2 regions of the Pseudomonas sp. NLJ1 genome follow, and region 2 is predicted to be linked to the other one. Evidence: riboswitches for the same ligand, from Rfam matches in the RefSeq annotation. Region 2 holds a riboswitch; the other holds the start of a gene.
The links. A riboswitch is a leader RNA that binds a small molecule or an ion and turns the genes downstream of it on or off. The one in region 2 is predicted to bind cobalamin.
Positions count from the first base shown of each region.

Region 1: it holds a riboswitch for cobalamin, as region 2 does, so the genes downstream of both, R9B85_RS00100 (CbtB domain-containing protein) here and R9B85_RS00760 (CbtB domain-containing protein) in region 2, are expected to answer to the same signal.

Region 1 is NZ_CP137735.1:16,482-22,943, forward strand. It holds gene R9B85_RS00070 (DUF1652 domain-containing protein) at 1-113, opposite strand, end outside; gene R9B85_RS00075 (DNA-3-methyladenine glycosylase family protein) at 298-1,227, opposite strand; gene R9B85_RS00080 (pirin family protein) at 1,407-2,294, opposite strand; gene R9B85_RS00085 (alpha/beta fold hydrolase) at 2,391-3,263, opposite strand; gene R9B85_RS00090 (LysE family translocator) at 3,285-3,914, opposite strand; gene R9B85_RS00095 (GNAT family N-acetyltransferase) at 4,039-4,518, shown strand; cobalamin riboswitch at 4,623-4,846, shown strand; gene R9B85_RS00100 (CbtB domain-containing protein) at 4,940-5,128, shown strand; gene R9B85_RS00105 (CbtA family protein) at 5,138-5,824, shown strand; partial or broken gene R9B85_RS00110 (low affinity iron permease family protein) at 5,837-6,067, shown strand; gene R9B85_RS00115 (M42 family peptidase) at 6,064-6,462, opposite strand, start outside.
Region 2 is NZ_CP137735.1:154,149-160,610, forward strand. It holds gene R9B85_RS00745 (alpha/beta fold hydrolase) at 1-508, opposite strand, end outside; gene R9B85_RS00750 (LysE family translocator) at 530-1,159, opposite strand; gene R9B85_RS00755 (GNAT family N-acetyltransferase) at 1,284-1,763, shown strand; cobalamin riboswitch at 1,868-2,091, shown strand; gene R9B85_RS00760 (CbtB domain-containing protein) at 2,185-2,373, shown strand; gene R9B85_RS00765 (CbtA family protein) at 2,383-3,069, shown strand; gene R9B85_RS00770 (cobalamin biosynthesis protein) at 3,069-3,455, shown strand; gene cobM (precorrin-4 C(11)-methyltransferase) at 3,491-4,243, shown strand; gene R9B85_RS00780 (DUF1272 domain-containing protein) at 4,310-4,552, shown strand; gene R9B85_RS00785 (response regulator transcription factor) at 4,772-5,386, shown strand; gene R9B85_RS00790 (transporter substrate-binding domain-containing protein) at 5,400-6,462, shown strand, end outside.

The DNA of each region.
Region 1 (6,462 bases), 140 kb from region 2:
AGGCGGATGGTCAGGTTGGCGCCGTCCGTGCAGCTGACTTCACAACGGTCGGGCAGGCAGGCCTGCTCGATCATCTGCCGCATTTCTAGCATCGAAACTCCTATCAACGACATGGTACGACCCTCTCTTTGGGATGGCCTGTTGTGTGAGTACGCCTTTGTCGGGCGAGGCGCCAATTGATATTGCGCATGCCGGGGCAGGCATCCATGCGCCTGGGCAATGAGCATGCAGCGAATCCTCTAGCACCTTAGTGGAAGATTGCCTGGGCAGGCCGCGCGTTCGAACGCACTGGCAGACTTAGCGACGAGCGGTCCCGACAGGCCCCAGCGATGCCCAAAGATGCTGCGCCGCATAGGCCCGCCACGGTCGCCAGGCCAGGGATCGTTGCGCCAGTTGGGCGTCGTCGCCTTCGAGCAGGCGCAACGCCTTGATCAGCGCCACGTCGCCCAGCGGCAAGGCATCGGCCGCGCCGGCCTGGCGCAACGCCAGGTAATGCGCGCTCCACGGGCCGATACCTTTGATCTGGCACAGGTTGCGCAGCAGTTCATCCAGCACTTGCCCGCGGCGGAGCAACCCCGGCTCGGCGAGCAATGCATTGGCCAGCGTACCCAGAGTGGCGGCGCGCGCCCGCGGCATGCCCATGCCAACGAACTGCGCAGCCGCCAATACCGGTAACGCCGGGAACACGTGGCTCAGGCCCGGTGCGGGCAAACGCAAGGGCACGCCATAGCGGTGCACCAGGCGGCCGGCCAAGGTAATGGCCCCGGCCACACTGACCTGCTGGCCCAGCACAGTGCGCATGGCCTGCTCGCAAGCGTCCCAGCCTTGCGGCACGCGCAGGCCGGGGCGTTCCTGTAGCAGGCGGGCCATCAGTGGATCGCGAGACAGTTCGGCAGTGATGCGCGCGGGGTCGGCATCGAGGTCGAAGAACCGCCTCAGCCTTGCGATCAGGCCGGGCAGCGCGCGGGTCGGGACGCCTTCAAGGCAGACCCGCAGGTACTGGCTGCCCGAAGGGGTAGCGTGCAACACGGCGTGGCGGCCGGCAGTTACCAAGGTACGGCGGTAGGTGCCGTCGAGACAGGTCTCGATGCCGGGGATGCAGCGGGCAGAGAGGAAGGCCAGGGTCGAGGGCCAGTGGTAAGGGGCATGGTAGCGCAGCCACAGGGTGTGGCGGCCAGGGGTGGGCAATGATCGGCGCACGGCGTGCAAGGGGGTGAGCTTGGGCATGGGGTGATCATGCCAGTAATGCCAATAGTTTCAATCCGGACGTGGCTTTTGAGTGCTGGGGGCGCTTTGCGCCTCTATCGCGACACAAGGCCGCTCCTACAAGGGGTTGTGCTTCCCTGTAGGAGCGGCCTTGTGTCGCGATAGGGCTGCAACGCAGCCCCAGCTTTTTCAGGCAAGGATCAATGCGCCGCACCGTCCCGTGCATCCTGCATCTGCCCGAACCGCCCGGCATGGAAGTCGTCGAACGACTCGGCAATTTCTGCCTGGCTGTTCATCACGAACGGGCCATAACCCACGATCGGCTCGTCGATCGGTTCACCGCTGAGCAACAGCAGGCTGGCGCCTTCCAGTGCTTCGACGGCTACATCCTCACCGGCGCGGTCAAGTAGCACCAGGCTCGATGGGCCGGCTTCGCGCTCGCCGTTGATCCGCACGTTGCCGCGCAACACCACCAGCGCCGCATTGCGCCCGGCGGCAACCGGCAACTGCAAGGCTGCACCGGCATTCAGGCGCAGGTCCCAGACATCCATGGCGGTAAAGGTCTGCGCCGGCCCTGAATGCCCACGATAGTCACCGGCAATCACTCGCAGGCTGCCGCCCTCGCCCTCCAGCGCCACCACCGGGATGTCCTCGGCCAGCAGCGTCTGGTAGCCAGCCGCTGCGCGCTTGTCCCGGGCCGGCAGGTTGACCCACAGCTGCACCATCTCCAGGGTACCGCCAGTGCGGGCGAAGCCTGGGGAATGGAACTCTTCATGGATGATGCCATTGGCAGCAGTCATCCACTGCACGTCACCTGGGCCGATCAAGCCGCCAGCGCCGGTGGAGTCACGGTGCTCCAGTTCGCCCTGGTAAACGATGGTCACGGTTTCGAAACCGCGGTGCGGATGCTGGCCAACGCCACGCCGCGCACTGGTGGGGGTGAAGTCGTGAGGGCCGGCATAGTCCAGCAGCAGGAACGGGCTGATCTTGCTGGCCAGGTTGTCGTAGGTGAACAGGCTGCGCACCGGAAACCCATCACCTACCCAGTGGGCGTGAGGGCTGCGGTGAATACCCAGAATCGTTTTCATGAGAAGGCTCCTCTCTTGGTTGAGATAACCTTATCAATGATGCCAATCAGGCGGTAGCAGGCTTGTTTGGCATTCATCGTTCCACCCATGGAACAGTCAGCCTTGCAAGAAACCGAGCACCTGTTCGGCAGCCATGACCGGGTCTTCCTGCATGAAACAATGCCCGCCGGCAACCTGCCTGCCGCTGACATGAGGGTTGAGCGCCGCCAGGCGGTTCACCGAATGGGGCACGAAGGGGTAAGTGTGCTCGCCGTAAAGCACCCGCGTGGGCGTGCGGATCGCCGCCAGGCTCGCCCACATGCGTTTGGGGAACGAACTGAAGATTTCCACTTCGCGGCTGGGCCGGCACTTGAGCACCACCGCTTCGCCACAGTCACCGATGGCATGCTCTACGTAGGCCCGCAACGCCTCATCGGTCCAGCCCTTGAAGATACCCCGCCCATGCAGCGAAGCCAGGGCTGCCTCGCGGTCGGGCCAGTGGCTGCGACGGGTGGCAGCCTTGCGCGCCAGCGTATGACGCTGGTGCAAGCCGACCAGAGCCGCCACGCCCATCACACCCAGCATGCGCCGGCTGAACAGTACCGGGTCAAGCAGCACGGCACGCGTGAACAGTTGCGGCTCACTGGCCAGGATCAGGCCGGTGAGCACGCCACCGAAGCTGTGCCCGACGGCAAAGCGCGGCACGTCGCCATACTCGCCTCGCCCGGCTGCGAAAGCGTCCACCGCCAGCGCAGCGGTCCGGTTCCAGCCACGAAACACCCCACCATGGTCGCTGTCACCATGGCCCTGGACATCGCTGAGCCACAGGTCGAAATGTTCGCCCAGCCGCATCAGCAATGGCTGGTAGGCCAGGCAGCAGAAGCCGTTGCCGTGCAGGAAATGCAGCAACGGCTTGCCACTGGCCGGGGTTCGCCAGCCCCGCAGGGTGAAACCTTCGGCGCATTCGTGGGACCAGGGGATCAACTGCATCGGCTTACTGTACTCGCGGGGTCAGGAAAATGCCGATTCTACAAACAGCAGCGGGTACAGTGAAATCACCAGCAACAAGGCCATCAGGACATTGAACAGCATCAGCCAACGCGGGTTCTGCAACAGGTTGCGCAGGGCACTGCCAAACATCACCCATACCCCAACGCTCGGCAGGTTGACCAGGGCGAACAAGGCGGCAATGACAATGACGTTGGTCACATAGCCTTGCGCCGGCGTGTAGGTGGTGATTGCCCCCACTGCCATCACCCAGGCCTTGGGGTTGACCCACTGGAATGCCGCCGCGCCCCAGAAGCCCAGCGGTTTGCGGGCACTGGACGAAGCGGTGCCGACCGCCCCGGAGGTGGCGATTTTCCAGGCCAGGTACAGCAGGTAGGCGGCGCCGGTGTAGCGCAATACCGTGTACAGCACCGGCCAGGCCTTGAACACCTCCCCCAGGCCCAGGCCAACGGCCAGCACCATGACCATGAAACCGACGCTGATACCCATGGCGTGGGGAATGGAGCGGCGCACGCCGAAATTGACACCCGAGGCCAACAGCATGGTGTTGTTGGGGCCAGGAGTGATGGAAGACACGAAGGCGAACAGCACGAAGGCGGTCAGCAGGTCGGCAGAGGCAAGCATGGCAGGCATTCCACTTTCGTTATGGGTGCTGTCACACTAACGGAGTCCCCTCCTCTACAACCGGTACAGTTTCACTAAATTGTGTAGATACACATCGCTGTACCGCTACTCCCAGACCAAGGAAGCCGTCACCATGAGCCTCACCATTCGCCCTGCCGTTCGCAACGATGCCGAGCAGATCCTGGCCTTCATCACCGAACTGGCTGAGTACGAACGCGCCCGCCACGAGGTAATCGCCAGCGTTGCCGATATCGAGCACAGCCTTTTCGACGAGGGCAGCACCGTGCACAGCCTGATTTGCGAACGCGATGGCCGGGCAATCGGATTCGCCGTGTATTTCTATAGCTACTCGACCTGGCTAGGCCGCAACGGTATCTACCTGGAAGACCTGTACATCACTCCTGAGCAACGCGGCGACGGCGCCGGCCGGCAGTTGCTGCAGCACATTGCCCGCGAGGCGGTGGCGAACAAGTGTGGGCGGCTGGAATGGAGCGTGCTGGACTGGAACGAGCCGGCGATCGGCTTTTACCAGAAGCTGGGTGCCGAGCCGCAGGATGAGTGGGTGCGTTACCGGCTGGATGGGGACAAGCTGGCGGCGTTTGCCCGGGGCTGACCGGGAGCGCTTTGCGTCCGCTTCACAATCCCTGTGGGTGCGGAGTAGCCGAGGCGCCGGCAAACTCGATTCTGGCAATTGACGGCAGCCCCGCCCCATGGTCTCCTTATGCCTCGCGTTCAGGTGCCCCCAATGGGGGTGAAACGGGAAACCGGTGCGTCCCAGGCCCTCCAGCAGGGCCGGACAAGGCCGGTGCTGCCCCCGCAACGGTAAGCGAGCGAAGCGTCTGTACCACTGTGCCCGATCACCCGGCATGGGAAGGTGACGCCTTCCAGGAGCCTGGCTCCTCCTCGCAAGCCCGGAGACCGGCCTGGCGTTCATGAACACCCCGCGGTGGGCGGGCGCTGTTGCATTCCCCTGGGCTGCCACGCTCGGGGCTGCCGCGCTTGCCCGTTGCCCACAAAAAGCAGAGGAACGCGTCATGCCCGTCACCAGCGCCAAGCAACACAGCATTACTACCCCCGTTACCCTCAGCCAGCGTGTCGTCATCGCCGTCGGCGCCAGCCTGCTGGGCTTGTGCCTGGTGTACTTCGCTGGCTTCTCGCACATCGAGGCCGTGCACAACGCCGCCCACGACACCCGCCACAGCGCCGCCTTCCCCTGCCACTGAGTACGCCCGATGATCACACGCATTGCCCGTACCGCGGGCTTCAGCGGGTTGCTGGCGGCCTTGCTGCTGACCCTGCTGCAAAGCTTCTGGGTCGCCCCGCTGATTCTCGAGGCAGAAACCTACGAGTCCGCAGCCCCGGTCGGCCAGCACGAGCATGCCGGCGAAGTGGCAGCCCATGAACACAGCGCCGAAGCCTGGTCGCCGGAAGACGGCTGGCAGCGGGTGCTGTCCACCACTGGCGGCAACCTGGTGGTCGCGGTCGGCTTCGCCCTGATCCTCACCGCCCTGTACAGCCTGCGCGAACCCAAGCGTGCCGGCACCGGTGCACTATGGGGCCTGGCCGGCTTCGCAGTGTTCTGCCTGGCCCCGACCCTGGGCCTGCCGCCGGAACTGCCAGGTACTGCCGCCGCCGACCTGGGGCAACGCCAGGCCTGGTGGGTCGGCACCGCCAGCGCCACCGCGCTGGGCCTGGCCCTGCTGGTGTTCGCCCGCCACTGGTTGCTCAAGGCATTTGGCGCCGTGTTGCTGGTCATTCCTCATGTGATCGGTGCGCCGCAACCCGAGGTGCACGAAAGCCTTGCCCCCGCAGCGTTGGAAACCCAGTTCAAAGTGGCCTCCTGGCTGACCAACGCCGCCTTCTGGCTGGCCCTGGGCCTGCTCAGCGCCTGGCTGTTCCGGCGCTCCAATCAGGCCTGATGCCTGCCTTTTCAGAACACCCAGAACCGGGACAACGACATCATCCATGTGAAGCTCGACGAACTGATCCGCGCTACAAAATCAGCGGAGCAATCGGTACTAGGCCTCGAATCACTCGACAACCGGGAGATCCATCAACTTCGCAAAGAGTATCAGGCGATGGGCAGACACTGCGAAACGCCTCCACAGCCCCCTCGCGAGCGACAGGCAGACGATGCCGCTCGGGACAATCTGCAGCGCTAGCGGCCTATAAGGTCGTTTTCATCCTGGGAGCTCACCAGGAATTCGGCCAAGGTTTCCGCACAGGCTGAAATGCCATCCAGGAGTACCATCTCAAAGCCATGAGTGTTCTCTGTCGGGATCGCAATGCAACCTGCCCGGGCATCGATCCCTGCGCTCAATACCGCACTCGCATCCGACGCAAAGTCTACGAGCAATGCCGCCTGCGGCTTGTACCCTGCCCTGCGGCCAGCGGCGATCAGGCCTTGTACCACGGTGCGGCTGTAGTAGCCCTTCTGGTCACCGGTATTGATGATCGGGTCGGCTGACAGCTGCGTACCATACTCTTCGAGCACCGGGCCGACCTCGACCGCGATGGTGGTGTCGCCGGGCAACCGGGACGCGGCGTACATGGCACC
Region 2 (6,462 bases):
CCTCGCGGTCGGGCCAGTGGCTGCGACGGGTGGCAGCCTTGCGCGCCAGCGTATGACGCTGGTGCAAGCCGACCAGAGCCGCCACGCCCATCACACCCAGCATGCGCCGGCTGAACAGTACCGGGTCAAGCAGCACGGCACGCGTGAACAGTTGCGGCTCACTGGCCAGGATCAGGCCGGTGAGCACGCCACCGAAGCTGTGCCCGACGGCAAAGCGCGGCACGTCGCCATACTCGCCTCGCCCGGCTGCGAAAGCGTCCACCGCCAGCGCAGCGGTCCGGTTCCAGCCACGAAACACCCCACCATGGTCGCTGTCACCATGGCCCTGGACATCGCTGAGCCACAGGTCGAAATGTTCGCCCAGCCGCATCAGCAATGGCTGGTAGGCCAGGCAGCAGAAGCCGTTGCCGTGCAGGAAATGCAGCAACGGCTTGCCACTGGCCGGGGTTCGCCAGCCCCGCAGGGTGAAACCTTCGGCGCATTCGTGGGACCAGGGGATCAACTGCATCGGCTTACTGTACTCGCGGGGTCAGGAAAATGCCGATTCTACAAACAGCAGCGGGTACAGTGAAATCACCAGCAACAAGGCCATCAGGACATTGAACAGCATCAGCCAACGCGGGTTCTGCAACAGGTTGCGCAGGGCACTGCCAAACATCACCCATACCCCAACGCTCGGCAGGTTGACCAGGGCGAACAAGGCGGCAATGACAATGACGTTGGTCACATAGCCTTGCGCCGGCGTGTAGGTGGTGATTGCCCCCACTGCCATCACCCAGGCCTTGGGGTTGACCCACTGGAATGCCGCCGCGCCCCAGAAGCCCAGCGGTTTGCGGGCACTGGACGAAGCGGTGCCGACCGCCCCGGAGGTGGCGATTTTCCAGGCCAGGTACAGCAGGTAGGCGGCGCCGGTGTAGCGCAATACCGTGTACAGCACCGGCCAGGCCTTGAACACCTCCCCCAGGCCCAGGCCAACGGCCAGCACCATGACCATGAAACCGACGCTGATACCCATGGCGTGGGGAATGGAGCGGCGCACGCCGAAATTGACACCCGAGGCCAACAGCATGGTGTTGTTGGGGCCAGGAGTGATGGAAGACACGAAGGCGAACAGCACGAAGGCGGTCAGCAGGTCGGCAGAGGCAAGCATGGCAGGCATTCCACTTTCGTTATGGGTGCTGTCACACTAACGGAGTCCCCTCCTCTACAACCGGTACAGTTTCACTAAATTGTGTAGATACACATCGCTGTACCGCTACTCCCAGACCAAGGAAGCCGTCACCATGAGCCTCACCATTCGCCCTGCCGTTCGCAACGATGCCGAGCAGATCCTGGCCTTCATCACCGAACTGGCTGAGTACGAACGCGCCCGCCACGAGGTAATCGCCAGCGTTGCCGATATCGAGCACAGCCTTTTCGACGAGGGCAGCACCGTGCACAGCCTGATTTGCGAACGCGATGGCCGGGCAATCGGATTCGCCGTGTATTTCTATAGCTACTCGACCTGGCTAGGCCGCAACGGTATCTACCTGGAAGACCTGTACATCACTCCTGAGCAACGCGGCGACGGCGCCGGCCGGCAGTTGCTGCAGCACATTGCCCGCGAGGCGGTGGCGAACAAGTGTGGGCGGCTGGAATGGAGCGTGCTGGACTGGAACGAGCCGGCGATCGGCTTTTACCAGAAGCTGGGTGCCGAGCCGCAGGATGAGTGGGTGCGTTACCGGCTGGATGGGGACAAGCTGGCGGCGTTTGCCCGGGGCTGACCGGGAGCGCTTTGCGTCCGCTTCACAATCCCTGTGGGTGCGGAGTAGCCGAGGCGCCGGCAAACTCGATTCTGGCAATTGACGGCAGCCCCGCCCCATGGTCTCCTTATGCCTCGCGTTCAGGTGCCCCCAATGGGGGTGAAACGGGAAACCGGTGCGTCCCAGGCCCTCCAGCAGGGCCGGACAAGGCCGGTGCTGCCCCCGCAACGGTAAGCGAGCGAAGCGTCTGTACCACTGTGCCCGATCACCCGGCATGGGAAGGTGACGCCTTCCAGGAGCCTGGCTCCTCCTCGCAAGCCCGGAGACCGGCCTGGCGTTCATGAACACCCCGCGGTGGGCGGGCGCTGTTGCATTCCCCTGGGCTGCCACGCTCGGGGCTGCCGCGCTTGCCCGTTGCCCACAAAAAGCAGAGGAACGCGTCATGCCCGTCACCAGCGCCAAGCAACACAGCATTACTACCCCCGTTACCCTCAGCCAGCGTGTCGTCATCGCCGTCGGCGCCAGCCTGCTGGGCTTGTGCCTGGTGTACTTCGCTGGCTTCTCGCACATCGAGGCCGTGCACAACGCCGCCCACGACACCCGCCACAGCGCCGCCTTCCCCTGCCACTGAGTACGCCCGATGATCACACGCATTGCCCGTACCGCGGGCTTCAGCGGGTTGCTGGCGGCCTTGCTGCTGACCCTGCTGCAAAGCTTCTGGGTCGCCCCGCTGATTCTCGAGGCAGAAACCTACGAGTCCGCAGCCCCGGTCGGCCAGCACGAGCATGCCGGCGAAGTGGCAGCCCATGAACACAGCGCCGAAGCCTGGTCGCCGGAAGACGGCTGGCAGCGGGTGCTGTCCACCACTGGCGGCAACCTGGTGGTCGCGGTCGGCTTCGCCCTGATCCTCACCGCCCTGTACAGCCTGCGCGAACCCAAGCGTGCCGGCACCGGTGCACTATGGGGCCTGGCCGGCTTCGCAGTGTTCTGCCTGGCCCCGACCCTGGGCCTGCCGCCGGAACTGCCAGGTACTGCCGCCGCCGACCTGGGGCAACGCCAGGCCTGGTGGGTCGGCACCGCCAGCGCCACCGCGCTGGGCCTGGCCCTGCTGGTGTTCGCCCGCCACTGGTTGCTCAAGGCATTTGGCGCCGTGTTGCTGGTCATTCCTCATGTGATCGGTGCGCCGCAACCCGAGGTGCACGAAAGCCTTGCCCCCGCAGCGTTGGAAACCCAGTTCAAAGTGGCCTCCTGGCTGACCAACGCCGCCTTCTGGCTGGCCCTGGGCCTGCTCAGCGCCTGGCTGTTCCGGCGCTCCAATCAGGCCTGATGCCTGCCTTTTACGCTGGCTTCGGCTGCCGCCGGGGTTGCCCGGCGGATACGCTGGAAACATTGCTACGCCAGGCCCTGGCCAACCAGGGCCTGGCGTTGGCCGACCTGCAAGGCATCGCCAGCATCAGCCTGAAGGCCGACGAACCCGGTTTGCAGCAATTGGCTGAACGCCTCGACCTGCCCTTGGTGCTGTACGATACCGCGCAGTTGCAACCTTACGAACCCCAGCTCAGCCACCGCTCCGCCACGGCCCATGCTCACAGTGGCTGCTGGGGTGTGGCAGAGAGTGCGGCACTGGCCCTGGCCTGCCAGCGGGTTGGCACTGCCAGGTTGCTGCTGAAACGCCAGATACTGGGCCCGGCTACCCTCGCCCTGGCCTGTTGAACGCTTCCTCCCCCTCTTTCTCGCAAGGACTTTCCATGACGGTCTACTTCATCGGCGCCGGCCCCGGCGACCCGGAACTGATCACTATCAAGGGCCAACGGCTGATCCGCCAGTGCCCGGTGATCATCTATGCCGGTTCGCTGGTGCCGGCCGCCGTGCTCGAGGGGCACCAGGCCGAGACCGTGATCAACAGCGCCGAGCTGCATCTGGAACAGATCATTGCCGCCATGCGCAGCGCGCATGAACAAGGCCAGGATGTGGCCCGGGTACACAGTGGCGACCCCAGCCTGTACGGCGCCATCGGCGAGCAGATCCGCCACCTGCAAGCGCTGGGCATCGATTACCAGATCATCCCCGGGGTCACCGCCACGGCGGCTAGCGCCGCCCTGCTCGGCTGCGAACTGACCCTGCCCCAGGTAGCGCAGACCGTCATCCTCACCCGCTATGGCGACAGTTCGCCCATGCCGCCCGGCGAGCAACTGGGCGAGCTGGCGCGCCATGGCAGCACCTTGGCGATTCACCTGGGGGTCAAGCACCTGTCGCGTATCGTCGATGAGCTGCTGCCGCACTACGGCGCGCACTGCCCGGTGGCGGTGGTGCATCGTGCTACCTGGCCGGACCAGGACTGGGTGCGCGGTACCCTCGGCGATATCGTGGAACGCGTCGCGGCCAAGGATTTCCGGCGCACGGCGCTGATCCTTGTGGGCCATGTGCTGGGCGACACACCGTTTGCCGAGTCGGCCTTGTATCGCGCCGGGCACGCCCACCTGTATCGGCCTGGCGACTGAGCATTGCCAGGTTCGCCGCAGGCGTAGCAGACTCCGGTTTCCCGCCTGCAAACAGGAGTCATGCCCATGCTGGACCTACGCCCAAACTGCGAGTGCTGCGATACCGACCTGCCGGGTGACAGCCCCGATGCGCTGATCTGTTCCTTCGAATGCACCTTCTGCCGCACCTGCGCCGAAACACGTTTCCAGGGCCGCTGCCCGAACTGCACCGGCCAGCTGGTGGCACGCCCGACACGGGTCGGCCAGGCACTGGCCAACAACCCCGCCTCAACCCAGCGCGTGAGCAAATCACACTCCGCCTGCGCATGACGACTACAAAAACAGGCATCGCCGCTTTGCCAGGGTGATGTCTTTCCCACTTTTTGTAGGACTTTTCAACAGCAAGCACGTGGACTTTCAACACTTCTATACTCGGCATTACCAAATTTCGGGAATGGTCGTATCGTGCAGCGCTTCCGATAACCCCACTTGCAGACGTATTCCTGAGTGATCCAGGAAGCGGACCACATCCTCACAGGAGTTTTCTTCATGACTACCGTGCTGATCGTCGACGACCACCCCATCGTCCGGCTGTCCTTGCGCATGTTGCTCGAACGCGAGCGCTTCCGTGTTGTCGGCGAGGTCGGCAATGGCAGCGAGGTGGCGCAGGTGGCCCGCGACCTGCGACCGGATGTGGTAATTCTCGACATCGGCCTGCCCGGCCTGGATGGCATGGAAGTGATAAAGCGCCTGCAATGCCTGGAGCCGGCGCCCAAGATCATGGTGCTGACCGGCCAGGCCACCGATCTGTATGTGCGGCGCTGCCTGGATGCTGGCATCGGCGCTTTTGTCACCAAGGAAGAAGACCACGAGGCGTTGCTGTTTGCCCTTAAAGCGCTCGTCAAGGGCTACTCGACCTTCCCGCAGATGTCGGTCAATAGCAACTCGCTGGAAAGCGAGCCAGTGCGCCTGTCCAGCCTGTCCAACCGGGAAATGGAGGTGCTGCGGCGCCTGGCGCGCGGCGAGAACAACAAGAATATCGGCACCTGCATGAACCTCAGCGCCAAGACCATAAGCACCTACCGGGGCCGCATCATGGAAAAGCTCAAGACCGAATCACTGGTTGAAATGGTCGACCTGGCCAAGCGCAACAGCGTCTACTGAGCGCTCGATGACAATGAAGCGCCTGCTGGCAAGCGCCCTGCTGGTCATCGGCCTGGCCGGTTCCGGCGCGCTGCTGGCAAACAGCGAACCTCGCCAATTGCTGGCACGCTCGGTCAGCGCCGCGGCCCCGCTTGCGCTGTCCAGCGAAGAGCGGCATTGGCTACAGCAACGCCAGCACCTGGTACTTGGCAGTTCGCGCCCCGACTACCCGCCGCTGGAGATCAATGTCAGCCAGCACGACTACGAAGGCCTCAGCGCCGATTACGCTGGCATCATCGCAGAACAGCTGGGTACCACCATCGAAGTACGACGCTTCGACAGCCGCCACGAAGCCATCGCTGCGCTACGCGACGGCCGTATCGACCTGCTGGGCAGCTCCAACGCCTTCGAGGCAGCGGATGCCCAGCTCAGCCTCAGTTCAAGCTACGCCGACGATCTGCCAGTCATCGTCACCCGCGAGGGGCGCAGCCTGAAGAACACCCCCGACCTCGCCGGCCTGCGCCTGGCCATGGTCGATCATTACCTGCCGGCCAGCAGCGTCCGCAGCCTGTACCCCAAGGCACAATTGAGCCTGTATCGCTCGACCCTGGCCGGGTTGGCCGCCGTCGAACTGGGCGAGGCAGACGCCTACCTGGGCGATGCCATCAGTACCGACTTCGCGATCGGCAAGAGTTACCAGGGCACACTGAAGATCGACCACTTCTGTCAGGTTGCCCCCGGCACGTTCGCCTTTGCCATGGCCAGCGACAACCCGCGTCTGCAGCAGTTGGTCGACAAGGCGCTGGCGCGTATCAGCGAAAGCGAACGCCTGAATATCCTGCGCCGCTGGAGCAGCGGCAACACCAGCCTGCTGCTGCAGCGCCACCTCACCGCGCTGACCGCCGAAGAAGAAGCCTGGATCGCCGCCAACCCCAACGTCAGCGTGCTGGTCAACACTTCACTGGCACCGCTTACCTTCAATGACACCCAGCACCGTCCCAGCGGCATCACCCTCGAGTTGCTCAAGCAGATCTCGTTGCGCACGGGGCTGCATTTCAAGCCGGTCGAAAGCCCGTCGGCGCAGGCAATGATCGAGC